Regions from separate parts of the Anabaena azotica SJ-1 genome, predicted to be linked through region 1. Evidence: riboswitches for the same ligand, from Rfam matches in the RefSeq annotation. Region 1 holds a riboswitch; the other holds the start of a gene.
The links. A riboswitch is a leader RNA that binds a small molecule or an ion and turns the genes downstream of it on or off. The one in region 1 is predicted to bind cyclic di-AMP.
Positions count from the first base shown of each region.

Region 2: another riboswitch for cyclic di-AMP. It lies ahead of ACLLO5_RS13520 (glycosyltransferase); the one in region 1 lies ahead of ACLLO5_RS21525 (universal stress protein).

Region 1 covers NZ_CP178454.1:4,958,341-4,974,742, forward strand. Annotated here, with positions in the region: gene ntrB (nitrate ABC transporter permease) at 1-765, shown strand, start outside; gene ACLLO5_RS21515 (ABC transporter substrate-binding protein) at 1,071-2,513, shown strand; gene ACLLO5_RS21520 (ABC transporter ATP-binding protein) at 2,555-3,391, shown strand; cyclic di-AMP (ydaO/yuaA leader) riboswitch at 3,637-3,772, shown strand; gene ACLLO5_RS21525 (universal stress protein) at 3,881-4,567, shown strand; gene ACLLO5_RS21530 (SLC13 family permease) at 4,708-6,045, shown strand; gene ACLLO5_RS21535 (chlorophyll a/b-binding protein) at 6,244-6,447, opposite strand; gene ACLLO5_RS21540 (MFS transporter) at 6,956-9,994, shown strand; gene ACLLO5_RS21545 (transposase) at 10,086-10,685, opposite strand; gene ACLLO5_RS21550 (Uma2 family endonuclease) at 11,105-11,641, opposite strand; gene ACLLO5_RS21555 (rhomboid family intramembrane serine protease) at 11,737-12,429, opposite strand; gene ACLLO5_RS21560 (tetratricopeptide repeat protein) at 12,540-14,651, shown strand; gene ACLLO5_RS21565 (protein kinase domain-containing protein) at 14,697-16,402, opposite strand, start outside.
Region 2 covers NZ_CP178454.1:3,045,300-3,061,701, reverse strand. Annotated here, with positions in the region: gene ACLLO5_RS13535 (AAA family ATPase) at 1-223, opposite strand, end outside; gene ilvA (threonine ammonia-lyase, biosynthetic) at 376-1,887, shown strand; gene ACLLO5_RS13525 (ATP-binding protein) at 1,931-6,634, opposite strand; cyclic di-AMP (ydaO/yuaA leader) riboswitch at 7,225-7,403, shown strand; gene ACLLO5_RS13520 (glycosyltransferase) at 7,565-8,845, shown strand; gene ACLLO5_RS13515 (HPF/RaiA family ribosome-associated protein) at 9,364-9,993, shown strand; gene ACLLO5_RS13510 (hypothetical protein) at 9,998-10,204, shown strand; gene ACLLO5_RS13505 (DUF4142 domain-containing protein) at 10,312-10,884, opposite strand; gene ACLLO5_RS13500 (pyridoxamine 5'-phosphate oxidase family protein) at 11,025-11,486, opposite strand; gene ACLLO5_RS13495 (DUF5132 domain-containing protein) at 11,776-12,360, shown strand; gene ACLLO5_RS13490 (HAD-IC family P-type ATPase) at 12,320-15,322, shown strand; gene metK (methionine adenosyltransferase) at 15,347-16,402, shown strand, end outside.

The sequences.
Region 1 (16,402 bases):
GAGTTTTTATTGCCTGTTGTGGGGTTTTCGGGAATAATTTTACTGTGGTGGATAGTAGCACTTGCTAATCATGAATTAATGCCTACACCACCAGAAGCTTTAATAGCCAATCTTGACTACATCTTAAATCCCTTTTATGAACGAGGTCCTGGTAATTTAGGAATTGGTTGGTTATTATTAGCCAGTTTACGCCGGGTAATATTAGGTTTTAGCTTGGGTGCATTAGTAGCAATTCCCTTGGGCTTTTTAATTGGGATGTCTAGACCAGCAATGTTGGCTTTTAATCCCATTATTCAGATATTTAAACCAGTCTCACCCTTAGCTTGGTTGCCGATTTCTTTAGCTATCTTCAATTTGGCTGATCCTTCAGCTATTTTCGTTATTTTTATTACTTCCCTTTGGCCAACTATTATTAATACAGCCTTGGGAGTTGCTAGTGTTTCCAAAGATTATTTAGATGTGGCACGAGTGTTGGAAATGCCACGTTGGCGGCAGATGATCAAAATTATTTGGCCTGCCAGTTTGCCCTATATTTTTACAGGGTTGCGAATTAGTTTAGGCATTGCTTGGTTGGTAATTGTGGCTGTAGAAATGTTGACGGGTGGTGTTGGAATTGGGTTTTTTGTTTGGGATGAATGGAGTCGTTTAAATCTCAGTTCTGTATTTTTGGCTGTGTTTGTAATTGGCTTAACTGGCTTAATTTTAGATTATGCTGTGGGTAAGCTTCAAGAGTTAGTTACTCATCGTCCAGGAAGTTTGAAGTAGAAAAAATTATTTACAGCTATGGCAGGCAAGATGTCTGTCCCACATTGAAAAATAAAACTGCAAGATGCAATGCAAGTTTGCATTTGAGTGTCAACTTATTAATGATTGTGATAGATGGAAGGCTACAAAGCTTATCCAACAATTTTGGCAATATCTAAAATCCCAAATCGGGCGTTGCATAATTGCAGGATGAAATCGTTAAATTCAAGCTAGAAAACTATTTCTGTTTGCACCTTTGCTGAAGATAAAAATTATCCCATTAATCAGCAGCACGAAAAATCTAAAATCCGAAATTGTATACAATTATGAGTGAAAATCATTGGACGAGAAGAGATTTTATTAAGGGAATAGGTGCAACGACTGCGGGTTTAGCGTTGTCATCTTGTGCTATTTCTGGAGATAGGTCTGCTAAAGGACTGACAGAAGCAGCCTTAGCTGTAGAACAGGTAGTTAGACCCCAAGATTTAGAAAAACCCGATATTACAGTTGGTTATGTACCTGTTAATGATTGTGCGCCATTTGCGATCGCCTGGAAAAAAGGATTTTTCCGCAAATATGGCTTAAACGTTAAACTCAACCGCGAAGCTAGTTGGGGAAACTCCCGCGACGGTCTGATTTTTGGTCGTCTTGATGCTGCACCCGTCGTCTCCGGTGCTGTCACCAACGCCCGCATAGGTGCAGAAGGCGCACGTCATGCCCCCCTATGTGCAGCCATGACCATACACCGTCACGGTAACGCCATGACCATGAACAAAGAGATGTGGGACTTTGGCATCCGTCCTTGGTACGAATATCAACAAAAATATGGTGACGGTGCTTTAGAAGCCTTTGGCAGAGACTTCCGTGGCTATTTTGACAAACAACCCCCAGAAAAGAAAATTTGGGCAGTAGTTTTGAGTTCGGCTATTTACGAATACTTTGTTCGCTATATATCTGCGGCTGCTGGTGTAGATCCCCTGAAGGAATTTCGGGTCATCATCGTTTCCCCACCGCAAATGGTGACAAACATGAGAATTGGCGCTATGCAAGCTTACATGGTAGCCGAACCTTGGAACACCAGAGCAATTCAAGGTAACGAAGGTATCGGTTTTACATTCGCTCAAGGTAAAGAAGTTTGGCAAGGACACCCAGACAGACTACTAGGAGTAATGGAATCTTTTATCGTCAATTATCCCAAAACTTACCGTTCTTTGGTGAAAGCAATGATAGAAGCTTGTCAATATTGCAGTAAACCCGAAAATCGCCAAGAAGTAGCCGAATTACTGACAGAACGTTCTTTCACTGGTGCAAAACCCAAAAAACCAGGTGTTCCTATTACTAAGTTTACGGCACCGGGAATTATTGGCAATTATAACTATGGTGGTTTTGATGGTCAAGACCGTACTATTAACGCTGACGACACAACCATTTTTTATGATATTCCTGACAATATTCCCCACGAAATAGGAGAACATTCAACATTTTTATGGCGTTCTCGAAGTCTTTGGTTAATGACTCAAGCTGCCCGTTGGGGACAAATCAAAGAAATTCCCAAAAACGCTAATAAAGTAGCCGAACAAGGTTGGAGAACAGATTTATATCGAGATATAGCTGCGGAAATGGGAATTCAATGCCCCAAGGAAGATTATAAAATTGAACCACCAGAAGTATTCATAGATAAAAAAGGCTTTGATCCTAGCGATCCTGTCGGTTATCTAAATAGTTTTGCGATCAGGGCTAACGCTCCTACTCGCTTCTTCATGTCTTAAATATTCAAACAATACGGCGACAAATTCAGGAGGATTTGATCATGGAATATACAGCCTTATCACAAAATACTTATCAACAAGTTATGCCCCTTCATGGATTTCTAGAAATTGAAAATTTAGTCAAGTCTTATCCCACACTAGATAAAGGCAACTCTGTGATCTTAGATGGCGTTAATCTGACAATTGGTGAAGATGAGTATATTTCTGTAATTGGTCACTCTGGTTGTGGTAAATCAACACTGTTAAAAATTATCGGTGGTTTTGAAAAAGCCACATCTGGCTCAGTCCGTTTAGATGGTAAAGAAATCCGCAAACCAGGTGCAGATAGAATGATGGTATTTCAAAATTATTCTTTGTTACCTTGGTTAACTGTAAGAGAAAATATCCGTTTAGCTGTAGATGAAGTGCTAAAAAATGCAAATCGATCTGAAAAAATTAGCATTGTAAACGAACATTTGGCAATGGTAAACTTAACAGCGGCTGCCGATAAGTATCCCGATGAAATTTCTGGAGGTATGAAACAAAGAGTAGGTATTGCTAGAGCTTTAGCAATTCGTCCTAAAATGTTATTAATGGATGAACCATTTGGAGCTTTGGATGCCTTAACTCGTGGAAAATTGCAGCGTCAGGTATTAGATATCTGGGAAAATCATCGTCAAGCAGTAATGATGATTACTCATGATGTTGACGAAGCAATTTATATGTCAGATCGCATTGTCTTAATGACCAATGGACCAGCCGCTACTATCGGAGAAATTCTCGAAGTTCCGTTTAAGCGTCCACGGGATCGGAGTATGATCCGCAATTCTAAAGAGTATTTTGAACTCCGTAACCACGCTTTGAATTTTCTTGACCGCTACTTTACTTCAGAAGAGTGAAATAAATGTAAGAATTCAGGAGTCAGAAGTCAGAATGCTGGTTAAATCAGGAAAGGAGCGGGATTTTCTCACAATCATCACAGTAGGTGCTAAAAGCCATTATTGTTCTGAATTCTGTATTCTGAATACTGACAAATAAATTATTATTTGATGAGTATACAATTGTGGAAATATAAGCTACAATTCAAAAAGTAAAAATTTCATATTCTGAACATTTTTACTTGGGAATTATGAATTCCGCAAAACTCTGTGGGTAGCCTAATTCACATTCATGAAAGCTGGATTTGAAGCGGAGGAACCAATGTTTGGGGCTAATCTTAATTGAGAGACACCTTCCAGTCTTAGCCCGTCAGCTAACTCCGTCGGCAATGGAAGGAACCTCCAAAACCTTGGCTGTAATATCAGTTCTTGTTGGGGTTTCCTTGATAAATTTGCGATTTTAGTTAATGATTTTGGATCAAATATGAATCTAAAATCTAAAATCTAAAATTGTCATCCCTGCTTCTCATTGATGATTTGTTTCAAGGGAGAGAAGTTAAAGCTGTGAGAATTAAGCCATTGTTAGCAAGATTACAAAGTGCCATAGGTCGCTATGACCTAATGGAGCAGATGATATTAATACCTGATCCTCAAAAATGCGTTAGTGAAAAAGATTCACAAGCAAAATCTATCAATTTAATTGTTGGCTATGATGCTTCACCGAATAGTCATACAGCCTTAGATATTGCTTTTTGTATTGCCCATCAAACCCATTTAGCTACAAACATTCAAGTTAATGTCCAGGCTGTATATGTATTAGAAGAACAACCAAGTAGTTATTCTAATCACAGAAGTATGCCCCAAAAGCAGCTTGCTGTAGAGTATCCAGCTTGTGAAGTAACCCAATCAAAAACACTGGTATTAACTCCATCAAAACCACAGTTAATAACTTCATCAATACCAGATCAAGCAGATAAAATTCTTTGGCAAGCCAAAAATTTAGCTCAAGAATGGCAAAGTTATTTTAAATCTCATCTGCGGTTTGGTAACTTAGGTACTGAATTGAAAAAAGTTGTGGAATTAGAAGCTGCTGATGTTCTATTTTTAGGTTGTCAATCTATCAATCATCCTTTGATTGATACTTTAGACCCTAATTTTCCTTGTGCTGTGTTGGGTATTCCCAGTTGTCTTGATTAATCACATAAGATTTGACCATTCTTCAAAGCAACTGACAAGTTTCAGATTCGCAAAGTGAACCGTATTGCTTTTTAAGTCGCCTATAGTCTAGGTGACTTTTTTGCTACTATGCAATCAATACCATTATCAGGGAGGATAGTATGGAAAATTGGCAAGCTGTCCTAAGTATCATCACATTTATAACCGTCATTGTTGTCATTATGACGGAATGGATTCATCTAACTGTTGCTGCTTTACTAGGGGCATTAATATTAGTTTTTACTAATATTATGACTTTACCAGAAGCTGTTGGTTACATTGGCAAAAGTCATGGGACTTTGGGTTTATTTTTTGGGGTCATGGTTTTAGTTAGGGCATTTGAACCTACTAATATCTTTAGTTATATAGCTACACAAATAGTCATTCTGGCTCAAGGTAGTGGCAAAAGATTACTCTTAGGCATTGTGGCATTAGTTACACCGATTTGTGCTGTTTTACCTAACGCAACTACGGTAATGTTATTAGCACCGTTAATTCCACCAATGGCACAAGAAATAGGAGTTAATTTTGTACCTTTATTAATTTTGATGGTTTTTGTTGCTAATAGTGCGGGATTATTAACTTTAGTAGGAGACCCTGCCACCTTTATTGTTGGTGATGCTGTAAATATTAGCTTTATAGATTATTTAGGAAAATTGAGTTTAGGGGGAGTAATTGCTGTTACTGCTGTAGTAGTAACACTACCAATTTTATTTAAAAGGATTTGGAATACAAACCTAGATAATCTCGCAGAATTACCTCACCCAAAAATTAATCATCCACGAGTTTTAATAATGGGTGGATTTATAGTAACTTTTGTGTTGATATTTTTCGTCATTGGCGAATCTTTACCAGTTCCTATTTCCCCTGCGGCTGTAGCTTTATTAGGTGCAACTTTAGCTTTATTACTAGCGCATCAAAGTAGGATTGATTCAGTTAATAATATTTTGAAAGATGTAGATTGGAGTACATTAATATTCTTTATGAGTATTTTTGTATTAATTGGCGGATTAGATAAAACAGGAGTTATTAAAGGTTTATCAGGCGTTTTAGGAGTTATTTTAGGTAAAAATATTCTGCTGGGTTCTATATTGTTGTTATTTGTGGTGGGGATATTATCCAGTGTTGTTCCCAATATTCCGTTAGTTGTTGCTATGGTTCCTTTGTTAAAACAATATATTGTCAATGTGGGATTAGCACCAGCAGAAGTTTTAGCACCAGATTTTCAAGGGCAGTTTCCTCCAGAAGTTTTACCTCTATTTTATGCAATGATGTTTGGCGCAACTTTGGGAGGAAATGGTACGTTAGTGGGAGCATCTTCTAATATTGTTGCTGCTGGTATTGCTGAACAGCATGGGAAACGCATTACTTTTAAAACTTTTCTCCATTATGGAATTCCCATTACTATATTACAACTTGTGACTGCGGCTTTATATGTTTTGATTCGGTTTTTTCTATGAGTGTGAAAATTGCCATTGAAAAGTTTCAGTAGATAACCGAAGTTGCTAGTTAGGAATTATGAGACTAATTTATTCTCAAAATCTCCCTTCTTTAGTTTTGATTGAATAACTAGCAACTTACGTTAAATAGAGATAATTACAACAGAATTCCAGAGTTATAAATTCTGCTGTAATTGCATTCTGACTTCCGTGTTTGATCTAATATCGCATAATGTGCAGCACATCACGGAGAACGCTATAGCCTGCTAAATCCCACAGCAAGTAGGCTAAAAATCCAATCATTGCCAAGCGTCCATTCCATAATTCAGCTTGGGGATTCCAGCCAAAGATAAAGGCGTTACGATCTACTCCATTATAGGCTTTAGCAACTGGTGGTATATCGGTTGAAGTACGAGTTTCCATGTTTTGTCTCCAAAGTTAAGCAAGTTTGAGATGTTGAATCTTTTGTTCTAAACAATTTAGTGCTTAACTTAAATTTACCTTCTGTACACAAAGCAGCTTTATGCCTATAGGTACAAACTAGAGGCACTCTTGTGGAAGATTATTGGGAATTTTTTGACAAGAAAAAATCCACCTGGCGAGGGTGACAAAAAACTTAATTTTAGATAGGTGTAAATTGAGATAATTAATTCATGATTTAGGTCGGAGAAAATTCAAAATCTATGATTTACTAAATAACAAGATTTTGCTGAAAAATTTCTAGATTTTAACACTAATTAACAATCAAAATATATTCAAGTTCTATCTAGCGTTATATAAAGGTATCCAACCTGGGAGAGATGCTAAAAACGTCTCAGTTACTGGATTCTGGATGGGGGACTTGAATATTGCCATAGATACAACTAAATCCTTAATGAAAGCTAATTTTAATTTAAATTAAAGATAAATTTAGAAGCAGGAAATACAAATCATGCAGGAAATGTACACATATTTTTTATGGTGGATGGCACAAATACCTATAAACACCACCAACGTCACACCAGCACAGGCATCGGTTCTTACTTCTGGTCCGCGCTTTTTTGTGGCTTTAATTTCTGGGGTGATTCTCGCTTTTGCCTTCCAATTAGTGTTAACAAATCTCTCAATTGCGGCTGGGATTTCTTATTTGGGGCATCCGTCAGAGTCGCAGGAAGTTGAAAGTTTCGGGGGTACGATTCGCAAAATTGGGACGAGGTTGGGAATTTGGACTTTAGTTACGGTAACAGTTGCTTTATTCATAGCTTGTTTCTTGGCTGTAAAATTGAGTCTATTAATTTTAGATCCCAGATTAGGCGCTATTTTGGGCTTAGTAATTTGGGGTGCATACTTTTTATTACTGATGTGGGTCAGCACGACTACGGTAGGATCTTTGATTGGTTCGGTCGTGAATACGGCCACTTCCAGTTTTCAGGCGATTATGGGAACGGCTACGGCTGCTTTGGGTGCTAAGGCTGTAAATCAGCAAGTGGTGGCAACGGCGGAAGCGGCAGCATCGGCTGTGCGGCGGGAGTTAGGGAGTGCATTGGCACCGGCAAGTATTCACCAAAACATAGAAGAGTACATAGAAAAGCTACGTCCTCCAGAAATTGATATATCGCGGATTCGTTCTGAATTTGAAAGGTTACTGAGTGAACCGCAATTTAAAGCCTATGCCAGTAGTCCAGACCTGCGTAATATTGACCGTCAGCGGTTTACTGATTTAGTCAGCAGTCGCACAGATTTATCTAAACGAGAAGTTAACCGGATCGCTGATTCTTTATATGGTGTTTGGCAACAAGTAATCAGTCAGCAAGTACCCACAAACGATCGCTTGGGTGAGTTGGTTGATTATCTCAAATCCCTGCCACCAGGACAAACTAAAACAGATGAACTCAATGCTAAACTTGACCAGTTAATTACAGAAATTCATTCCTCCAAAGAAACAGAACAAAAGCCTGGTATGATACAACAGGCAATATCGGCACTGACTGGGGTAGTTTTAGGTAGGGCAGATTTATCGGATTTGGATGTAGAAAAAATTTGGGATTCCCTCGCTACTGCTAGAAAAAAAGTCACAAAACAAATTACACCACAGCCTTATAATCCAATTCATGCTGATGTTGAAAATTACTTGCTCAACGCCCATCCTTGGCAATTAAGTTTGAATAATATTGTTCAAGAATTTCGAGATGTGATCTATGATCCTGCTGCTGATCCTGGTGTAATACGCAGCGAATTAGAAAAAATATCTCGCCAGGATTTTGTGAATATTTTGCAATCTAAGGGACTGTTAACTAAAACACAAATTCAGCAAATTGCTGATCAATTGGTAGCAGTAAAAGATGAAGTATTAGTAACAGTAATTGCCCAGGAAGAAAGAGAGATTGTCCAAGATTTGCAAAGAAGAGTTGAAAGTTATTTACTTGTGACTCCTAAAACTGACTTGACACCAGCAGGAATTGAGGAACATTTTAAACCTTTGTTGGCGGATACAGAGGCAGATTATCAATCTTTATCCCGGCGATTAGCACAAGTTGAACGGGAACAAATGGGAGAAATTCTGTTAGCACGCAATGATATTCAGGAGTGGGAATTAGATCCGATTTTAGATGAATTAGAAATGCAGCGCGATCGCGTGTTGTTAGAATCTCTCAGCATGGCTAAACAGGCACAACATCAAGTGGAAACTCTGTGGCTGAATGTTGAATCATATCTGCGTAACACGGGTAAGCAAGAATTAAATCCTGATGCGATCCGCGCCGATCTGAAACGACTGTTAGAAGACCCCCAAACGGGAATTATGGCTATTCAGGCGCGTTTGTCTCGCTTTGACCGAGATACTTTGGTGCAATTGTTGAGTCAACGTCAAGATTTAACTGAAGCACAAGTTAATCAAATTATTGAGGTGGTGGAAGAAATATGGCGTGGTATTCTCCACACACCACAAAAAGCAAAAGAACAATATGATTCTGTCATCTCTACTATTGCGGATTATCTGCGAAACACTGGTCAGGAAGAATTAAATCCTGAAGGTATTCAGCAAGATTTAAACAGGTTGTTTGCACATCCGAGAGAGGGTGTTGTGGCATTGCGTCGCCGTTTATCGCATATTGACCGGGATACTTTGGTCAAGTTGTTGAGTCAACGTCAAGATTTAAGTGAGGAACAAGTTAATCAAGTAATAGATGCTACGCAGACATCAATTAAAAATATTGTCCGTGCGCCTCGTCGGTTAGCAACTAGAACCCAACAAAGAATGCAAACTTTTCAAACTTATTTGCAGGAGTATTTACGATTAACTGGTAAAGCAGAATTGAATCCCGAAGGCATTAAGCGGGATGTACAATTGTTGCTGCATGATCCACGAGTGGGTATGGAAAGTTTAAGCGATCGCCTCTCGCATTTCGATAGAAACACAATTATTGCGTTGTTGAAAATTCGGGAAGATATGACTGATGAAGAAGCTGGAATAATAGCTGATAATATGATCTCTGTGCGTGACCAATTTGTAGAACAGGTGCGGGGTATTCAACGACGTATTCAAGATGCAATTGAGGGTATTTTTGCCAGTATTCGTAATTATCTTAATTCTCTAGAACGCCCAGAACTTAATTATGATGGGATTAAACATGATATCCGCCAATTGTTTGATGATCCCCAAGCCGGGTTTGATGCCTTGCGCGATCGCCTATCATCTTTCAATCGTGATACCTTAGTAGCTATTGTAAGTTCTCGTGAGGATATCTCTGAGGATGATGCTAACCGCATTATTGACCAAATTGAACGCGCCCGAAATACTGTTTTACAACGGGCTGAACAGCTACAGAACGAAGCGCAAAATCGGCTAGAACAGGTGAAACATCAAGCACAGCGTCAAGCAGAGGAAACACGTAAAGCTGCTGCTAATGCCTCTTGGTGGTTGTTTGCAACAGCATTTGTTTCCGGGATTTCTGCGGCTTTAGGAGGTGCGATCGCTGTGGTGTTGATTTAGGTTTATCAAGTTGTCTAAGCTACATTCTGACCTCCCAACTGGGAGGTTTTTTTGACTAAAAATTCCACAATGAAGGCAATGAAGGCGATCGCTAATTAACATTTGTAGGATTTTCCTCATCTTCTGCCCAATTTATCGGATTGGTAACTATGTACTGACGAATATTATTTAATGCTTCCTCATTGCGGATAATATGTTCATAATAATTACGTTGCCAAATAACATTTCCTTTAGCTTTATTGATGCGATTAACTTGCCGTGTAGAAACAGATTTATAATTTTGAATTATTGCCGCCAAAGATTGTCGTTTTGTGCCATTAATTTTAATTTTTTCACCTGTAGGGGCGAAGCATTGGCTCGATAAATTTGTTTTTTGTTGAGAATATTGATTTGCCAATGCTTCGCCCTCCGCATCAGGATTATTAACTATGAGAATAATTCCATGTAAATGATTGGGCATAATCACAAATTCATCTAACTCTACATTTTGAAAATGCTGATGAAGAGATAACCAACATCCTTTTGCTATCTCACCATTGGTATTTAATTTCATTTCACCATCTACAATTTCACCAAATAAACAATTACGTTGATAGGTGCAAATGGTGACGAAATATGCTCCCTGTTGAGAATAGTCGTATCCTTTTAATCGGATAGAGCGACGGTGATGGATGTCGGGATTATAGGGCATGAATTTAATAGATATATTTCGTTGTCATATTCATGGGGAAGGGTGAAGCATTCGCCAATATAGGTTATCTATTCGTTCCATATTTTTATCATGCGAATGCTTCACCCCTACGGGATAATGTGGTGCGGGACAGAAAGCCCACTAGGTGTGTACCTCATAACATCATAAACTGCTGTATAAGCTTAAATCAGTTTTTCTACCTCAGATTTTTCCAAACCAGTTAAATTTACCACCTGTTCTAAAGACATTCCACTTGCTAATAAATTTATAGCAACTTGCCTTAATTGAAATTCTGCTTGTTCAGCACGTTGTTTTTCTTGTTCAGCTTTTTAACGTTCTGCGTCAGCTTTTTCGCGTTCAATATTAGCTATTTCTTGACCTGTAGGTAATAATTCACCATCTAACGTCATCCAACGCAATCAAGTAGTTTCAACACCTCTATAACTACCAGTCCACCGCACCAAAGCTAAACCTAATGATTGACTTACTAATTGATTCTCAGCATTAGGTGTGATTGGTTGATAAACACCACGATTGAGAGAAAATCCTGCTAAGTCTTCAGGATGAAAAGGATCAAACCAAAAATATTCAGGAACACGCAACAAATTTTGATAGATTAGTTTTTTCTCATTTTTATCTTGGGATGCGGTACTTTCAGAAAGTAATTCAATCACCACATCTGGGGGTTTTCCTTCTTCCCAAACCACCCAAGACAAACGTTCTTTTTTAGGAACTCCTAAAACAGCAAAAAAATCTGGCCCTCTAAAGTCTTGATTTTTCAACTGTGCCAAACTAAAATAAACAAACATATTGCCACTGACATAGCCATCAGACCTTGCTTCTAACCAAGGACATAGGGTATCAATCAGCATATCCATTTGGAATTTATGCCGTTGAGTTTCCATCGGGATACCATCATCATAAGGAAGTTCTGCCTGAGTTGGCGGCAGTTTCACACTAGGTTATGCAAGGATAATTTCTGACATGACTTTAGTGTGGGAATTATTAATACTTTTATATTACAGCAAAATTTAGAATTTAGAATTTAGAGTTACCTTTTTACCATTTGCATAAAAGCCGCGCCTGTCACTAATCCGGCAAATTGTCCCCAATAACTAAGATTATTCACACCACCAGGAATATTTAAACTACCAATCCCATAAAATAACTGCTGAATAAACCACCAAAATAAATATAAAAAAGCCGGAATTTCTACAGGAATAAAGACAACCATCAAAGGCAACACAGAATATATTTTGGCTTTAGGAAACTTCATAATATACGCACCTAAAATAGATGCGATCGCACCATTAGCCCCAATAACTGGAACTGTTAATGTTGATGCCATAAAAATATGAATCATTCCCGAAAAAACACCAGCAACTAAATACAGCAATAAATATCTTTGTTGTCCCAGAAATCTTTCTACAGTCTTACCAAATACCCATAAAAATAGCAAATTGCCTATGATTTGACTAAAACTACTATGTACAAATAGCGATACAGGTAAAGAAAGTAATCGCCAAAATACAACTATCCAAGCTGCTGAATTGTAAAAAACTGCATTTGTTATTGCTGCATTGGTTTGTTCTGGAATAATCCCCCAACTATTGACAAAATCACCTAATTGACCAGAAGTGTCAAGTTTAAGTTCCCAGCAAAATATAGCAACATTAATGCCAATCAACCAATAAGTAATAATTGGCTTTTTCCAACTCTGAATGTTATCACTAATAGGAATCATGATAATTGGTAACTCGTAATTGCTGGTTGTTCCTCCTCATCTCCCCAGTCCCCGAATCCCTGTGGCAAGATTGTAATGATGTAATACTGCACTTTAACTCAACAACCGAGATGCTAGGAAACACACTTGTTGGAAGATACCAAATTATCAGCCATTTGGGAGGAGGGGGATTTGGCGAAACCTACGTCGCTTATGATACTCATTTACCTGGTTCACCGCAGTGTGTTGTCAAGAAACTCAAGCCTCAGTCTAGTAATACAGCCACTTTAGAAATAGCTAGACGGCTATTTGATACTGAAGCGCAAGTTTTATACAAATTAGGAACTCATGACCGCATTCCCCAACTTTTAGCATACTTTGAGGAAAACGCAGAATTTTATCTTGTCCAAGAATTTATTCCCAGTCATGACCTAAGTCAAGAATTATCACCAGGAAAAACTTTAACTGAAAATGAAGTAATTTCGCTATTACAAGAAATTTTAGAAATATTAGATTTTGTGCATCAACAAAAAGTAATTCACCGTGATGTGAATCCACACAATATATTGAGACGAGAGGCGGATGGTAAATTGATTTTAATTGATTTCGGGGCAGTTAAAGAAATCACCACACAATTAATTACTCCCACAGGTCAAACTCAATCTACCGTCGCTATTGGTACACCTGGTTATATTCCGGGAGAACAAGCACAAGGTACACCCAAATTAAGTAGTGATATTTATGCTTTGGGAATTATTGGCATTCAAGCCATCACAGGATTATCACCTCACCAATTAGCAAAAGATGCAGATACTAATGAAATTATTTGGCGTAGTCATACCACAGTCACACCAGAATTTGCAGAATTTTTAGATAAAATGGTTTGTTATGATTTTCGTCAACGTTATGCTTCTGCAACTCTAGCTTTAAATGCCCTACAAGAGTTAATTAAACCTCCCTCTGGTACAATAGTCTTCAGCCCTGCTGTTCAAATTAATAGTATCAAACCTCAGAAATCTAAAAAAAGTTTATTGATTAAATTAGCATTAGGAATATTTCTACTGGGGATAGGGGGAACGGCATCAATATACATATTCAACCAAATTAATACTAATAATGCTACGGAATTATATAAACAAGGGGACACACTTTTACAATTACAAAGATATGAAGATGCGCTAGTAGTATATCAAAAAGTAGTGAAGATCAAACCAAATCATTTTCAAGGCTGGTATGGGCAAGGTAAAGCATTATTTAAATTAAAAAAATATCAAGAATCACTCATAGCTTATGATAAAGCAATTCAACTCCAGCCGGATTATTTAGAAGCTTGGACTGGTAGAGGTTTTGCTTTAGCAAGTTTACAGCGATATTCAGAAGCAATTGCTTCTTTTGATCAAGGATTAAAATTTAAAAATAATGATCCAGCTTTGTGGAATGCTAAAGGTGATGCTTTCAGAAATTTAAACCAATATGATAATGCCATTAAGTCCTATGAACAAGCAATTGAATTACAACCAGATAATTATGAATTTTGGTATAAAAAAGGCTTATCTTTACAAAATATCCAACAATATGATGATGCTATTACAGCTTATGCAAAAGCCATAGAGTTAAAACCAGACTATACAGCAGCTTTGTATAATGTGGGTAATTCTCTAGTCAAGTTAAACCGCTATGAAGATGCTTTAAAAGCATACAGTCAAGTTGTACAGTATCGACCAAATCATTATCAATCTTGGTTTTCTAGGGGTAATATCTTGATTACTTTACGACGATATGCAGAAGCGATGGATTCTTTTAAGCAAGTCATAAAATATAATCCTAATAACTATCAAGCATGGTATAGTTTAGGATGGTCATTACATCAAAGTCAACGTTATGCAGAAGCGATAGAAGCTTATAATCAAGCCATTTCTTTGAAAAATAATGATTATCTAGTCTGGTATAATTTAGGTAATTCACAATATAATTTACAAAAATATGAAGATGCTTTATTATCGTATAATAAGGCAGTACGGTATCAGAAGAATCATTATGAAAGCTGGTATAGTAGAGGTAACACTTTATTAAATTTACGAAAATATCCAGAAGCTATAGCATCTTATCAACAAGCTATTAAATATAAACCTGATTACCAACAAGCAATAGAAGCACTCAAGCAGGCAGAAAATCAATTACCACAGTCAAAAAATCGCCCCATCATTGTACCAACAGTGGGAATGCCTAATACAAATTATTAAATATTATTGAATATTTGTAAATAAATGATTTCTAGTTGATATTAACTACGTGCTAATATTCACTTCTCGTGGATAGTCTGGTGTAGAAAAATATGCAATTTTGGCATCTGAATCTATCTGACTAAACAGAGTGGGTTGACTGATAACAGACATTTTTTTCTGGTTGACAATTTTTTGAATTTTTTCCCTAAGTAGGAGTTTTTCTTTATACTCTTGCAATTTGATTTGAGCTTGAGGATAAATATTTGTATCTTGGGGAATTTTGTCAAGCAATTTTATTGCTCCAGAAAAGTCATTAACTAATGCTTTTTGGTAGGCTTTATGCAAGAAATATCCTGCTCTCATTTGTCGTTTTTGATTGTATTCAACTAATTTTTGTTGCACCATAGCACCCGCAGCGGTTTCTGGAGGAATTTGACGCAGATATTCTAAAGCAGCCGAAAAATCTTTAACCTCGGCTTTTGCATAAGCTTGACTTAATAAATCATTTGTTTTTGCTTCCAAGTTAGCTTGTGTTTGTTCGAGTATTTTTTCTCTTTTAGAACGCCAATATAAAGTGTAAGGGATTTGCGGAACAGCACGCATTGCTTCTGATAATTTACCTTCATTTAAGGCTTGTTCCGCGACTAAATAGTTTTCTGTGTCAGCGTGCCATTGCTTTTGCCATTCAGCAATTGAATCTTGAGCTTCTGGATATACATTGCTATAGGGAGGAATTGATTTAGCTAAATTAATTGCTTTTTCTAAATTCCCGGATTGATACTCTGATATTGCTTGAGATAAGGTTACTGTTTCTGGATGGCGTTGAGATTGACTAGCTAAAGAATATACTCCTAAGCCAACTACTAAAGAATTAATCATGATTCCCCATCGCATTCCTGCTAATAATGGGTCTGATTTAACCGTGGTATTGTGATTTGGAACTGTAACAACTTTATGTTTTAGTTCCGCAACTGTTGAAGACTTTGGGGACATAATTGCTTCTGTCTGGTGTTTCCATTTGATGTGTTGAAATACCCAAATAGCTTCACTGGCAGACTGAAAACGTTCTTGATAATTATAGCGAATCATTTGGCTGATAAAAACGGTTAGATAATCATCAATTTCAGTATTTTCACAACACCAAGGCAGGTCATTATTAGCAGGATTAATTTTTAGTTGCAGAGGTGTTAAACCTGTTAAACCTTGGAGAGCAATCATTCCCAAAGCATAAATATCACTATTAGGTTGTGTTTGACCAAGAAATTGTTCTGGTGGGATGTAACCTAATGAACTCACAGGAATCTGAGAAATCAATAATTCTGTATCAATGCTAAAATCAATTGGCTGAATTGAACCAAAATCAATTAGCACTAATTTTCCATCAGAGGAGCGTCGGATTAAGTTTTCTGGTTTGATATCACAGTGAATGAATCCTTGAGAATGAACAAATTCAAGAATGCCTAAAGCATCTTCTAGAAATGCCATAGCTGCGGTTGTTGTCCATTTACGTCCCTGCTGTTGATTCTGTTTTAATTCGACAGATAAGGGTTGCCCAGAAATATATTCTTGCACCAAATAAAACCGATCATTTTCCTCAAAACAGGTGATGAGTTGAGGAATTTGATCATGCTGTCCTAACAGCTTGAGAGTTTCAGTTTCTGTAAGAAAACGCAGTCTGAGGTAGTCAAAGTAGGAATTAGACTGATAGTTGTTGACTTTTAGCTGTTTAACAACATATCTGGGTCTTTCTGGATAGTCTACATCTTCAA
Region 2 (16,402 bases), 1.9 Mb from region 1:
CAGGTAAAAAGCCAATCCAATCAAAATCAGAAACTTTTTGAATGCGTCCAGTTGCTAATGCTAATGGTAAAGCGATCGCTTGTAATAATGTTGTTTTGCCAGAACCATTATCACTTAGAATCAGAAAGCGATCGCTCACTTCATCAAGGATTTTGTTTTTAAAAGAAATCCTCAAATCTTGAAATTTTTTGAAGTTTTGAATATACAGTGATTCTACCTTCATTTGCTAGTCGCTTTTTTTGGTTGAATTACCCTGATCATATCTTCATAATCATGATTTTAGCTTGCGCCCATACAATAATAAATCTGACACATCCCCCCAACTACCCAACAAGCGGTAAAATTAACATCCAACCCCAAATTGCACCCCTTGATATGTATTGCGACTACCTGGTACAAATCCTCACCGCCCGCGTATATGATGTAGCCCAGGAAACACCACTGGAATATGCTCCCAACCTCTCGAACCGCATCAACAACAAACTGCTGCTGAAGCGGGAAGATATGCAGTCTGTCTTCTCCTTCAAGCTGCGGGGTGCATATAACAAAATGGTCAACTTGCCTCCAGATTTACTGAAACAAGGTGTGATTGCGGCTTCTGCGGGAAATCATGCCCAAGGTGTGGCCTTGGCTGCCCGTCGCTTGGGTACAAAAGCAATTATTGTCATGCCGGTGATTACGCCCCAGGTAAAAATCAATGCGGTCAAAGCACGGGGAGGAGAAGTTGTCCTACATGGCAATAACTATGATGATGCTTATGCCCACGCCCGGCAATTGGAAGCGGAAAAAGGGTTAACTTTTATACATCCTTTTGATGATCCTGATGTGATTGCGGGACAGGGAACTATTGGCATGGAAATACTGCGACAATATCAACAACCTATCCATGCAATTTTTGTGGCTATTGGTGGGGGGGGTTTAATTTCCGGGATTGCAGCTTATGTGAAACGGTTGCGTCCCGAAATCAAAATTATCGGTGTGGAACCTGTAGATGCTGATGCTATGTCTCAATCTCTCAAAGCCGGTCATCGGGTGCGGTTGTCTCAGGTGGGGTTATTTGCTGATGGGGTAGCGGTGCGGGAAGTGGGGGAAGAAACCTTCCGGCTGTGTCAGCAATATGTGGATGAAATTATTTTGGTGGATACGGATGCTACCTGTGCAGCGATAAAAGATGTGTTTGAGGATACACGATCTATTTTAGAACCTGCTGGAGCATTGGCGATCGCAGCTGCTAAAGCCTACGCAGAACGAGAACAAATCCAAGGACAAACCCTCATCGCCGTGGCTTGCGGTGCTAACATGAACTTTGACCGCTTGCGGTTTGTGGCAGAAAGAGCAGAATTTGGGGAACGTCGAGAAGCGATTTTTGCGGTGAATATTCCCGAAAAACCAGGAAGTCTGCGTCAGTTTTGTGAATGTATTGGTAACAGGAATTTGACTGAATTTAATTATCGCATTGCTGATAATAAAGAAGCTCATATTTTTGTCGGAATGCAAATAGAAAATCGCGCCGACGCAGCTAAAATAGTTGATAAATTTGAAGCCAGTGGTTTAAAAACAATTGATTTAACCGATGATGAATTAACAAAATTGCACCTGCGGCACATGGTCGGTGGACATTCTACCCTGGCTCAAAATGAATTATTATATCGGTTTGAATTTCTTGAACGTCCTGGTGCATTAATGAAATTTGTCGGTTCTATGTCTCCCGACTGGAATATCAGCTTATTTCACTATCGCAACAACGGCGCAGATTATGGGCGAATTGTGGTGGGAATGCAAGTACCACCCCATGAAATGAAAGAATGGCAAATATTTCTTGATTCCTTGGGTTATCACTATTGGGATGAAAGCCAAAATCCCGCCTATAAATTGTTTTTAGGTTAAGAAGTCCTGAAAACTTTTTCCTATGGATCTAATTACTTGTAGCTCACCCTAAAAGCCTAGAAATTGCCCTGATCAATTCCTCTGGTTCAATCGGTTTGGCGATATGCTGTTGAAAGCCTGCTTCTAGTGCTTGTTGCTGATTGAAATCTCCGGCATAAGCAGTCAGGGCGATCGCCGGAATTTGTCCACCCTGCTCTGGTGGCAAGGCTCTGATCTGTCGCATCAGCATATAGCCATCCATTTCTGGCATCCCAATATCACTTATTAGTACATCAGGTTGGGAACGCATTAAAGCTGTAAGTGCTTCAAGAGCGGAAGCGGCTGTAATCACCCTTGCCCCAGCTTGTTCCAATACAAACTCAATAAAGTCTCTTGTATCGGTATCATCATCTACTACTAAAACTTGGACACTATTTAAATCAAGAGATTGTGTTAATGATTGAGGATCTGGATTGACCATTGGTTGAGAAGGCATAACCGGAAGTCTAAGTGTGAATGTGGCTCCCAAACCTTCGCCCTGGCTCTGGGCTTGAATCGTTCCACCATGCAATTCAATCAAGTGACGGGCGATCGCTAATCCTAATCCCAGTCCACCAAACTTGCGGGTAGTTGTGCTATCTGCCTGACGGAAGTAATCAAACATATAGGGGAGAAAATCAGGAGAAATGCCTTTTCCGGTGTCACTGATAGTAATTTGAGCTTGATTGTCAACCTGTTCTAATAGCACCTTAACCCGACCACCTGCGGGTGTAAATTTAACGGCATTGGAAAGCAAGTTCCAAACTACTTGCTGCAAGCGGGTTGAGTCACCCAAAACCTTTTCCACTTTAGAATCAAGGTTTGCCTCTATCTGAATAGATTTAGCTTCTGCCGCCAGTCGCACGGTTTCCAGCGCCGCTTGAATCATTGATGCTAAATTAATCGGGCTGATTGTCAGATGGAGCTTGCCTTGCAAAATCCGGGAAATATCGAGCAAATCTTCAATCAATTCAGCTTGCAGCTTGGCATTACGCTCAATAGTTGCCAGAGCTAACTTTGTCTTTGACTCATCTAGTTTACTGTTTTGCAGCAGTTTTGACCAACCAAGGATGGGATTGAGTGGCGATCGCAATTCATGGGACAACACCGCTAAAAATTCATCTTTAATCCGGTTGGCCGCTTGGGCTTCTTCCCGTGATGCTTCTGCTGCTGACCGTGCTTGCTGTTCTGCTTGATATAACTGGGCATTTTCCACGGCGACAGATGCCATTTGCGCTAACTGCATCAGAATTGCTTCATCAGCTTCGGTAAAATCACCCTCATATTTGTCGGAAAGTTGAATCAACCCGATATTTTGTTCGTCCTGTCCTACCAGGGGAGCAGCCATCCAGCCGCGCATGGGAGGATGGTTTTTTGCCTCTTTGCCAAAGCCTCGCCAAAAAGGATGTGCCTCTAATTCGGTTTGGGTCATCCTAATTGGGCGATTCAGGCGACACACCAAGGCATAGATACCAGACCCATCTGGCTTTTGATCGTAATTTTGCCACTGAGCATACTTGTCAGACAAATAGATAGCGGTAATTGCCTGTGACCAATTCTGGTCAATCGTCATGCTGGTGACAGATTGGTGAACACCAATAATAGATGCTGCCTGATCCGTGATTACCTGCAAAACTTGTTCAACGGAAAGGGCAGAATTATGGATTGCTACTGCTGCGGTGGTCAATCCCTGCAATTGGTTGATGTAGTGGTGTTCACGGGCAAGTAGACGTTCGCGTTCCAGTTCCGCTTGTTTGCGATCCGTAATGTTGCGGCTAACAGTTGCTAGACCAATCGGCTGATTTTTCGCGTTTGTGATGTGAAAAACGTTGTAAATCATCCACAATGGTTCACCAGTCTTAAAATGACGGAAACGAATTTCCACTTCAGCCTTTCCCTCACGAAAAACACGGGGGAAAAATTCATTGACGATAAAATCCTGATCTTCAGGAAAGAAAAATTCCCTGACTGGAGTTTCGCTATATTGCTGTGTGTCATCTAGCCCAACTAACTGCCTGGCTGCTTTATTGACATAAAACGGTACAAAATTCATATCGCACATCCCGATAAATTCCGTGCTGTTATCGGCAAAGGAAACAAATTTTTGGACTTCCAGTTCCGCTTGTTTGCGATCGCTAATATCTGTGACGAAAACCGTCAGTCCATCGGGCGAAGGATAAACTCGGTGTTCATACCAACGATTCCAGGTGGTGTAAAGATACTCAAACTGGAGGGGCGTTTGTTCACTGAATGCCCGCTGAAATTGAATGTAAATATCAGTGCTAATGGTATCTGCAAACAAGTCCCATAAGCTGTGATTGAGAATCTGCTCACGCTCCATTTTCATGATCTGGCAAGAGCGATCATTGGCATAGGTGAAACACCAGTGGCGATCGAGGACATAAAACCCGTCATTAATACTCGATAAAATAGTTTCGATTTTTTGCTTGGCCGTTTCTGCTTCCAGTCGTAGCAACTGCTCTTTTTGCATGGCATCTCGCCGCAGTTGCGCCAGTTTTAAAGTTGCCTCGACTCGTGCTAACAATTCACGGGCAGAAAAGGGCTTGATTAGATAATCATCGGCTCCAGCTTCTAATCCTTCGACTTTTGCTTCATCTCCGGCTCTAGCAGACAGCAAAATGATAGGAATTTCGCGGGTATGCTGGTTACTCCGCAAAGCACTGAGCAGACCAAAGCCATCCAAACGGGGCATCATCACATCCGTCAGTACCAAATCCGGTAGATGATGAGCGATCGCCTCTAATGCCGCTATGCCGTCAGTAGCAGTTTCTACCACATATTGACTACTCAGCAATCGCTTCACATACTCCCGCATATCAGCGTTGTCATCAACTAGGAGAATGCGAGGAGAGGAAGGTGACAGGTGACAGGTGACAGGTGACAGTGGACAGGTGATAGGTGATGGGTAAAATTCTTCCCTGCCCCCTGCGCCCTGCTCCCCTGCCTCTTCCGGTAGCCAGCGCAAAACTTCTTCCACGTAAGGGGCTGCACCTAATGCGGTGGAAGCTAAGGTTCGTGTTGCCTGAATGCGATTGTGGGGTAAATGGGCTTTGCCGGTGGGAATGGTGATAGTAAAGGTTGTACCTTTGCCTTCCACACTTTCAACCTGCACCTGACCACCATGCAGCCGCACTAACTCCTGCACTAATGCTAGTCCAATGCCTGAGCCTTCTTGAGTTCTGCCCCGCGCTCCTTCGACTCGGTGAAACCGCTCAAACAATAGGGGCAATTCTGCTTGAGGAATGCCAATTCCTGTATCACTGACTTTCAATTCCACCTGGTTTTTTACTTGTCGCAAGGTGAGAGCGATCGCTCCATCAAAAGTAAACTTAAAGGCATTGGAGAGCAGGTTGAAAATAATCTTTTCCCACATTTCCCGATCTATGTAGACGGGTTCTGATAGTCGCTCACAGGTGACAATCAACTGTAAGCCTGCCTGTTCGATTGCCGAACGAAAGACACTGGCTAATTCGGCGGTAAAAGTGGCTAAGTCAGTGGGTTCATATACAGCTTGTACCCTTCCCGCTTCTATGCGCGAAAAATCTAGTAGTGTATTTACCAGTTTTAATAAACGTAATCCATTGCGATGTATCAAAACGACCTGCTGCCGCTGCCCTTCTGACAGGTCATCTGCTGCTAATAGCTCCTCTAACGGACTCAACATGAGAGTTAAGGGAGTCCGAAATTCGTGGGAGACATTGCTAAAGAAAGTGGTTTTGGCGTAATCGAGTTCAGCTAAAGCTTCTGCACGGTTGCGTTCTTCCTCATACGCCTGAGCATTGGCAATACTGGCAGCAATTTGCGCTGACACCAAATTCAGGAATCCTTGGTAGTTATCGTCAAACAGCCGGAATGGGTTTAAACCCGCCACCAATACACCCGCTTTACCCGTCGGTCCCGATGGTGGGATTGGCAATACCACAGCTTGATGGGGTGAGCGATTCCATGCTCCGGTTGGCAGGTCACGAAATAGTGATTCTAAATCAGAAATCAAATACGGTTTATGGCTTGTCAAAACTTCTGCAAAGTGCCAGAGCGAATCATCATCAAGCGCAACAATTTCAGGAACAGCTAAATGCCCTCGCTCAATTCCGCAAGTTCCAGCTAAAACCACGCATTGTCGAGCAGGATCAAGCAAATAAATCATCGCAAACGGCAGGTCGTAGGGATTGGTTGCCAAACAGTTGGCGCTGAAAGTGCAGGCTTCATCAAATGTACGAGCTTCTACCGTTTTGGCTGCCAATTCCTTTAATAATGCTAACTGGCGTTCTCCAATGATCCGGGGTGTATCGTCCGTATTGGCACAAATAATCCCCCCGGTGCTGCCGTCATCATTGGGAACAGGGCTATAGGAAAAAGTGTAGTAGGTTTCCTCTGGGTAGCCATTGCGCTCCATAATTAGCAGCAAGGCTTCATCGTAAGTACCTTGATTTTGGAATAGTGCTGTTTCTGCACGAGGACTTATTTGATCCCAAATTTCTTGCCAGACGACAGCAGCTTTTTGACCAAGTGCCTCTGGATGTTTGCCTCCGAGAATGGCTCTGTAAGCATCGTTGTACAGGTTGATCAGGTCGTTACCCCACCAAACAAACATGGCTTGGCGAGAGGTTAACATAATTCGCACGGCTGTTTTCAAGCTTTGTGACCAAGTTTCGACCGCACCGAGCGATGTTTGCGACCAATCGTGCGATCGCATGAGTGCCGCCATTTCACCATTGCCGATAAAGAGATTTTCAGAGATATTAAAGTTTATCTCATGGGTCACAGTTACAGCCCTCGAATCACGGTGCTGGTTAAGCTTCCCCGGTCTGTTGCTTGCCCCCGAAGGCTAGACGCGGGGATTTCCGAAGAGTCCATAAAAAGACTTTCTTAGGCTGACTTAAACAACCTCTACTGATTCGGGCTAAATCAAACTTAGCCATCATCGCTACTTTACGGATAATATTTGCAGCCCCATTACAGTCCGCATTTATCTTGATTCCGGTTAAAGTTTTAAACAAACCACGATTTATTCTAACACCACTACTTTTCTACCCTGGTTTAAAAACACGGGGCGTGACCTTGCTCCCGTATTATTTACGTATCCATTGATACGGAACTAGTATATGGAACTTAGCTGGTCTCTTATTTGAGCGCAGCGATCGCCGCATTCATCATTTATTTTCCCTTTTGCCTACTCTTGAGCCACCACAACATCTGTTGCTTTAAAGAGAAACGCTATAACCCAGCCCAGCCATAAATTTTGTTCTTTACACCCCTTGACTCCTGGAAAATTACCTGTTATATTTTCTAGGACAATTAATCAGTCTGCCTAATCCCAATCCCTAAGCTATGTATTAGGACAACTGGGAACGGAGGAACCAAATTTGGGGCTAATCTTTCTAGATTTCGGAATTTGAAATCCACAATCTATAGAAGAAGAACATCTCTCAGTTCTAGCCCGTCAGCTAACTTCGTCGGCATTGGGAGGAGACTGAACGAGCAACATTATTACAAGTAATGTCCTGTTCTCGTCAGTATCCTTGGCTGGTAACTTTGCGCTTCGTTTTACCTGCCCTCGACCTTTGAGGAGAGGATAATCATACCTTCAATTCTAGCGTCTGTGGCAGGATTAGTTGCCTTGAGGTGAAACTCAACTATGTTCCAGACTATACAAAATCGGATTGCGCTTATTTCCGTTGATGGTGATCCATCTGCAAAAACTGGTCAAGAAGAAGCTGGGGGTCAGAATGTTTATGTGCATCAAGTAGGTATGGCTTTAGCGGAACAAGGCTGGCAAGTGGATATGTTCACTCGTCGCAGTAGTCCGAGACAAGCAACAATCGTACCCCATCATCCCAACTGTCGCACCATTCGGTTAAATGCTGGGCCAGCAGAGTTTATTGGACGAGATCATTTGTTTGACTATCTACCGGAATTTGTGGCTGAATTTCAGAAATTCCAACAGCAGCAAGGATTATATTATCCCATAGTGCATACCAACTACTGGTTATCTGCTTGGGTGGGTATGGAACTGAAAAAACGTCAACCACTGATTCAAGTGCATACTTACCACTCTCTAGGGGCAGTTAAATACAGAAGTGTGGGTCATATTCCCGTGATTGCTATCCAAAGGTTAGCAGTGGAAAAAGCCTGTTTGGAAACAGCAGACCGTGTGGTTGCTACCAGTCCCCAGGAACAAAAGCATCTGCGAATACTAGTTTCTCACAGGGGACGAACAGAAATGATTCCCTGTGGTACTGATCTTCAGAAATTTGGTGGACTTCCCAGGTTAGAAGCCAGGGAAAAGCTAGGAATTGCCCCTGATGCCAAAATGGTTTTTTATGTTGGGCGTTTTGATAGGCGCAAAGGAATTGAAACTCTGGTCAAAGCCATTTCCCAGTCTAAGTTTAGAGGTGAGGGAAAGCTGAAACTAGTAATTGGTGGTGGTAGTCGTCCTGGTTACATTGATGGCATGGAGTGCGATCGCATTACCAACATTGTTGCAGAACTAGGACTCGAAGATATAACCATCTTTCCTGGTAGCCTAGATCATAGCATCCTCCCTTACTATTACGCTGCCGCTGATGTCTGCGTTGTTCCTAGTCACTACGAACCTTTTGGGTTAGTGGCTATTGAAGCAATGGCTAGTCAGACTCCCGTTGTTGCTAGTGATGTCGGTGGATTGCAATTTACAGTTGTACCAGAAGTTACAGGTTTACTCGCTCCCCCCAAAAACGACTTAGCTTTTGCAGATGCTATTGACCGCATACTTGCTAATCCATCTTGGCGTGACGAATTAGGTGTAGCTGGACGCGAACGGGTAGAAATTGCTTTTAGCTGGAATAGTGTGGCTTCTCGACTATCTCAACTTTATCTGCGGCTGATGATGCAAGCAGCAGAACAATATCAAAACCAACCTCAGATTTTTGCAGCTTAACAAGGGGTGAACTAGAGTCAAAGTCCCCCTTTTTAAGGGGGATTTAGGAGGATCTGAAAATTCCTTCTTATGGTACAGGACTTACGCAAATGGCATATTAGTAGGGTGCGTCAGACTTCATAAATCCTGCAAATAAACAGATATTTGATACCTGACGCACCATAAAATAGATGTTTGGTGTGACACTTGCGTAAGTCCTATGGTATATACATAGATTAAAAAATATCTTCACCTTAGTTAGATATAAAGATTTTTTTATTTAGCTAAAATTAGCTAATGATAATAACAGCGAAAACTTACAGCAGGTTTCACCTAATTATACCAAAGTAGAGACGTTACATACAACTTCTCTACACTTCTCTACAAGGATTTTAAAGATTGTTTTGTGGTTCATTTGCCTGAAAATCGCTGTAATTACACTTAAACCCATCCTGTAGTTAAGTAAAACAAAAAATGAAGATAAAAAGAAGCACACTATTCAAATAATATAGCCCATCTATGATTTGGATTAAAAAAGCATGAAAATTCCTCCAGAAATAACCTATCGTAATCTAGATAAATCAGAAGCAATTGATAATTTAGTTCATGAAAAAATTGCCAAATTAGAGCATATTTGTAATTACATCAATAGCTGTCACATTGCCATTGAAAAAATACATGACCGACCGCGGACGGGTTCTCCATATCGAGTCAGAATTGATCTCACAATTCCCCCTGGTCATGAACTAGCAGCAGAAAAAAATCCCGGTGAAGGTATCCAATATCAACCGCTAGAAGCAGTAATTAGAGAAACCTTTGATGCCATGCGTCAGCAGTTAACTAAAATTACTCAACGGCAACGTCCAAGTGAACAAGCTAACAGACATACTGAAGCGCAAGAAAATACAGCTTTTGTGACTAAGTTATTTCGAGAAAATGGCTATGGTTTTCTGAAAACTTTAGATGGTCAAGAAATATATTTTCACCACAATAGCGTTTTACATAATGACTTTGACCGTTTAGAAATTGGCACCGGTGTAAATTTTTCTTGGGAACAAGGTGAAGAAGGACCCCAAGCCAGCACCGTAAAAATAGTTGATAAACCTGGTGTGCGTGTTGGTAAATCCTCAGAAACGCTTGTAGAACCGCCATTAGACTGGCAGGAATAGGTGTATGAACACACAAACTGATGAATTGAAAAAAACTGCATCTCAATTACTGGCAGCTATGCTATCTAATCCCCACATTTACCCCCAACTTAGTGATGCAGGAGGTTATGGAAATATGGAACAGCAATTAATTATTGCCTCTGTAGAAATGGCAGAAAGCTTAATTCAGTATGTCGAAAAATCTCATCCACAAAATGAACGGGGTAACTAGTGCCAACTAAAAATCAATAAAAATAAAAGTTTGTAGTTAGTGATTCAGTGCCAACTACAAACTATGAAGAATTAACAATTTTTCACTAATCATCCCTTCTGCCTTCATTATTTTCTACCACGTCCTGTGAGATTATCTTGAATAGAACGAGCTAGACGTAAATGTTCTTCCAAAAGAGGCAAATTTTTTGTTGCCCAATTTTTCAAATCTTCATCATCACCTTGTTGAGATTGACGACGATATAAAGCAATATCTTTGTTATGATCTGCTACCATCTGCTGGATGTATGCTTTATCAAAATCAGCACCAGACAACTTTTCTAAATTGGTTTTTATTCTTTTATTTTCTTTACCAATATCTGAAGGAAAATTAGCACCTTTTTGATTAGCCAAGTCTTGAAGTTCTTGATTGAATTGCGTATGATCTGCAACCATACGTCTGCCAAATTCTTTTACTTCATTACTTTCAGCTTTTTGCTCTGCTAGTCGTCCTAATTCAATCTCCGCTAAATTACCCTGAGCAACTTTAGTGATAAACTGCTGGTCACTCTGATTTACATTATTTTGAGTCAATTGCATGGGTATTAAATTTGGATGAGATAAAGCAATTTTGTGTCCATAAGTAATGGTAAATAAGCTGGATGTTAACAAAACTGCCATGACAATTGGTTGTTTGTTCATGATTCGATTTCCCCATAATTGCCTTATACAAATCCTCAAAAATCTAACAACAGATCCACAGGATTTATTTGGAATTTTGTTCGCGTAGCGTCTCCGTTAGGCAAAGCCGTGCCGAAGGTAGGAGATATTTTGAATTTAAATTAACGGTGTACAAGTTCTAACAAATTAATTGTTTGTGATCTAGAACTAGATGGACTATCCCAATAATCTGCTTTATTTATATTCACTTTTAGCAAAGCTAAATTAGCTTCATCTATTCCTTGAGGAAACCAAGTTTGTAATTTGGGTTGCCATTTTTCTTGTAATTTATTCCTGTCTCTTACTATTTCTGCTGTACCTAAAATAGAAACATATCTCTGTTTATCAGGTGAAGAAAAATTCACATTCACCTGTTGACGATGTTCAATTTCAAATACTTTATGAGAATCAGCAGAGGTAAAGAACCAGAGTATGCCATCAGCATCTATTTCACTAAAGATAGACATAGGACGACTATGTAAACTACCATCATCATCGACTGTAGTTAACATTACATATTCAATGTCTTTAATCAGTGTGCGTAACTGATTAATTTGTTGATTACTGTCGTTTGAATTTGTCATTGATTTGTTTTTAGTAAGTAACGGTTGAGGAGTAAAACCAGGTTTACTGGTTATCAACTATTTTTTTAGTATGAATATTTTTAGATTCCGATTACATGAATCTAAAGGTATAATTCCTCAACAAATAAGCTATATGGTATATAACCCCAGAGATATTTTTGTAATCAAAATATTCATTTTGGATAATAGTGAATAAATAATTCTGTAACTTGAGGCTGAGGTCAAGAGATTGTTGTTTAATTATACTTATATAGGGATTAGAACTTGTGATAATAATGGAGATTAAAAAATGGCATCTACATTAGACACAATTGTTGAAGGTTTGACAGCAATAATTTTTTCACCACTAATTCTACCTATTGCGTCAGCAGTGAAACAACCTGTAGTTCAAAATACTATTAAAGATAGTATTCTTTTTTCTGAAAAATTTAAGGATGCAGTTGCACAAATAGGGGAAGTATTTGAAAAAGCAACAGCTGATGCTAGAAAAGAAAAACCAGATAGTTTTAGCTCTAGTATTTACCCGAATCATGTCACAAATGGTAAATCAGAAGTGGCTCAAGATTTGATTAATATCATATCTGATATAAATGCTGATGTGGAGAGAATGACAAATGGTGTTGCTGATTTGCGGGTGATATTACCTCTAGGAATTGCCTTACTTTCCCTTAGACAACTGTTTAGAAAAGGACTAGAACTGGAAGATGCCCCTTGGTATATATTGGCTTGGTATGCTTTCGATATTTTTACAAGACTGAATTATGAAGATGAAGAGCAATTAACGAACTTATCAATTAATACTGTTTCCATGGAATTTCAGGAGCAAAAAAGTAGTGATTCAAGCAATACACGCGAGTATCAAAGGGAGAACTAGATTTAAAATTAAAGAACTTTATCGCTCACCATCTCTGAAAAATTATTTAGAGCGATCGCTTATAAATTTTGCGGAAATAAAATATGTTTCTGCTAATATATTAACTAGCAATATTTTGGTTATTTTTGATCAGAATATAAGCTATAAAAAAATAGAATTTTTAATTCATAAGGTCTTATTTGATTATAAAGATAAGTCCGATTCCGATTTTGATCATAGTAATAAATTAGTAAAAACTGCCAAAGCTACAAAACATCAACCACTTGCTGTCAAGCATCAGCAAGAAACCAAAGACTGGCATTTGATGGCAGTAGACAAGGTTTTAAAAGCATTAAATACTGCAAATATCTCAGGATTATCCAATGAAACAGCTAATAATAACCTCAAAAAATATGGAAAAAATCTGTTATCAACAACAGTGAAACGTTCTGAACTAGCTATGTTACTTGAGCAATTTAAATCATTGCCAGTGGCTTTACTAATTATTGCCTCTGGAATTTCTATTGCTACTGGGGGCATGATTGATGCTGTAGTAATTTTGGGTGTAGTGGGATTAAATGCTGCTATTGGTTATGCTACAGAAAGTCAGTCAGAACGCATTATTAATTCCCTAAAAAATCGGGCTGAAAAATCAACTTTGGTAATTAGAGATAGTAATCAAACAGCAATTCCCACAGAAAATGTAGTTTTAGGAGATATTTTAGTTCTTAAACCTGGTAGCTATATTGCCGCAGATGCCCGCATTATTGCAGCAGATAATTTGAATGTTGATGAATCTGCTTTAACTGGAGAAAGTCTGCCTATAACTAAAATAACTACATCTTTAAATGGTGAAGATGTGCCTTTAGCAGATCGTTTAAACATGATTTATAAAGGCACATTAGTTATCAATGGAAAAGGATTAGCAGTGGCAGTTGCTACAGGCAATTTTACCGAAATGGGCAAAATTCAGCAACTAGTTGGTGAAGCAACCACAATCCAAACTCCCCTTGCTAAACAATTAGATCAAGTAGGTAGTCAAATTGTTTTCATCGGTATGGGATTATGTGGTTTAGTCTTTGCTATGGGAATCTTACGAGGATATGGTTTATTGCCAATGTTGCAATCCTCTATATCTTTAGCAGTCGCAGCAGTTCCCGAAGGTTTACCAACAATTGCCACTACTACCCTAGCTTTGGGCATTCGCGATATGCGAAAAAATCACGTTCTTGTCCGTAGTTTAAATGCAGTAGAAGCGTTAGGGTCGGTGCAGACAATCTGTTTAGATAAAACCGGGACACTCACAGAAAATAAAATGTCGGTAGTGGAAATTGTCACCGACAGTAAACATATTCAAGTAACTAATGGAGATTTTCTTGCTGGGGAAGAAACTATTAATCCCTATATCTACAATGAATTATTAAAATTAATTCATGTTTCAGTTCTTTGTAATGAAAGTCAAATTAGTCAAAAAAATGGTGATGAATATGTAGTTACTGGTTCAGCAACAGAAAATGCTTTGATTGACACCGCAATTAATGCAGGAGTAGATGTCATTGCCTTGAGAGAAAAATACCCTTTATTGCAAACTAATTTGCGTTCGGAAAATCGCAATTTGATGAGTACAATTCACGCTACACATAATACTAATCAAATGGTTGCTGTTAAAGGAAATCCTGCCGAAGTTTTACAACTCTGCCACAGATGGATGAAAAACGGGCAAATAGTAACTTTAACAGTAGAAGAACGGCAGAAAATGGAAATGGAAAATGATCGCATGGCAGGAAAAGCTTTGCGAGTTTTAGCAATAGCTTATGGTTATATTGAGGAAATTAATAACAACAATAATCATGAATCAGACTTAATTTGGTTGGGTTTGGTAGGAATGGCAGATCCTCTGAGAACAGGTACAAAAAAATTAATTGCAGACTTCCATCAAGCAGGAATAGATACGGTGATGATTACCGGAGATCAAAGTCCTACAGCTTATGCGATCGCAAAAGAGTTAGAATTAAATCGACATCCCCAATTAGAAATTCTCGACTCCAACAACCTCAATAATCTCACTCCTGAAGCATTAGCAGCACTCAGCGACAAAGTAGACGTTTTTGCCCGTATCAGTCCCAGTAATAAATTACAAATAGTTCAAGCATTGCAGACATCCGGTAAAGTCGTCTCCATGACCGGTGACGGCATTAACGACGCACCAGCATTAAAAGCTGCCCAAGTCGGTGTAGCAATGGGTAAAGAAGGAACAGATGTTGCCCGTGAAGTTGCAGATATTGTCTTAGAAGATGACAGATTAGAAACAATGATGATTGCTGTCAGTCGCGGCAGAACAATTTACAACAATATCAGAAAATCTGTGCATTTTCTCCTAGCTACAAATCTCAGCGAAATCATGGTCATGACAACCGCTACCGCAGTCGGTATTGGTGAACCTTTAAATGCAATTCAACTTTTATGGTTGAACTTGGTAACTGACATCTTCCCTGGACTTTCTTTAGCTATGGAAGCACCAGAACCAGACGTATTAAATCAACCACCACGCAATCCTAACGAACCAATTATTAAAAATACCGACTTTGGCAGAATTGTGTTTGAGTCTGGTGCTATATCAATTAGTACCTTAGCGGCTTATGGTTACGGTATTTTCAAATATGGTATTAGTCCTCAAGCCAGCACTTTAGCTTTTATGACTTTAACATCAGGGCAACTACTACATACTATTAGTAGTCGTTCTGAAAAACACAGTATTTTTAGTAAAGAAAAATTACCACCTAATCCTTATTTAAAAACAGCTATTTTTGGTTCTTTTGGGATTCAATTGTTAGCTTTAACCGTGCCACAGTTGCGGAGTTTGTTGAAAATTGCCCCATTGAATATAGTAGATGCTGCTGTAATTACTGGTGGTGCAGTGTTACCGCTATTGGTGAATGAAGGAACTAAAAATATTAAAATTACAGGAAAAAATCCAACTTGAGTACGGTGGGTGAGGTGAATCATTATGAAAAAAGATTTTATGTTTACATCAGAATCTGTCACAGAAGGACATCCTGATAAACTTTGTGATCAGATTAGTGATGCCATTGTAGACCGATTTTTACAACAAGATCCCTATGGAAGAATCATTACAGAATGTGCAGTTTCTACAGGTATTGTTTTTATTGCTGCCAGATTTGAACCCAATGCCAATGTTGATTTTACCAACATAGCAAGGCAGGTAATTGAACAAGTCGGTTATCAACAAACAGAATTTAATGGTAAAAATTGTAGTATTTTAACTAGTTTAACAGAATTACCTCCAGAAGACCATCATTTATTTGATGAAAAGATTTTATCGGATGGAGAAATAGAGAAAATTACTGTTACTAATCAGGCTACAGTTTTTGGTTTTGCTTGCAATCAAACTTATACTCTCATGCCTTTACCGATTTGGTTGGCACATAAATTAGCAAGACAAATTAGTGAAGTGAGAAAGCAGAAAATTCTGCCCTATCTGACACCAGATGGTAAAACTCAGGTGGGTGTGGAATATAAAAATCGTCAACCTTATAGAATTCACAGCATCGCAGTTATCGCTAGTCAAAATCAACGTGCAGAACCGGATTTACAGCAATTACAAGATGATATTCGAGAAACTGTAATTCATCCTGTATTTGCAAATGAAAAAATTAAACCTGATGCCAAAACTAGAATATTTATTAATCCTCATGGCAGATTTATTACTGGTGGACCGACTACCCATGCAGGTTTAACAGGTAGAAAAAACGCTATTGATACCTATGGTGAATATTCTAAACATAGCGGTTCAGCTTTAAGTGGCAAAGACCCGATTAGAATAGATAGAATTGGTGCTTATGCTGCCAGATATGCCGCTAAAAATGTCGTTGCTGCCAAATTAGCTGATGAGTGCGAAGTGCAATTAAGTTATTCTATCGGACTTTCTCGACCTGTGAGTGTGCAGGTAGAAACTTTTGGAACTGGGAAGATTTCTGATGAGGAAATTACCACAATTTTAGAGAAGCATTTTGATTTTCGGTTAGCAGGAATTATCAAGAAA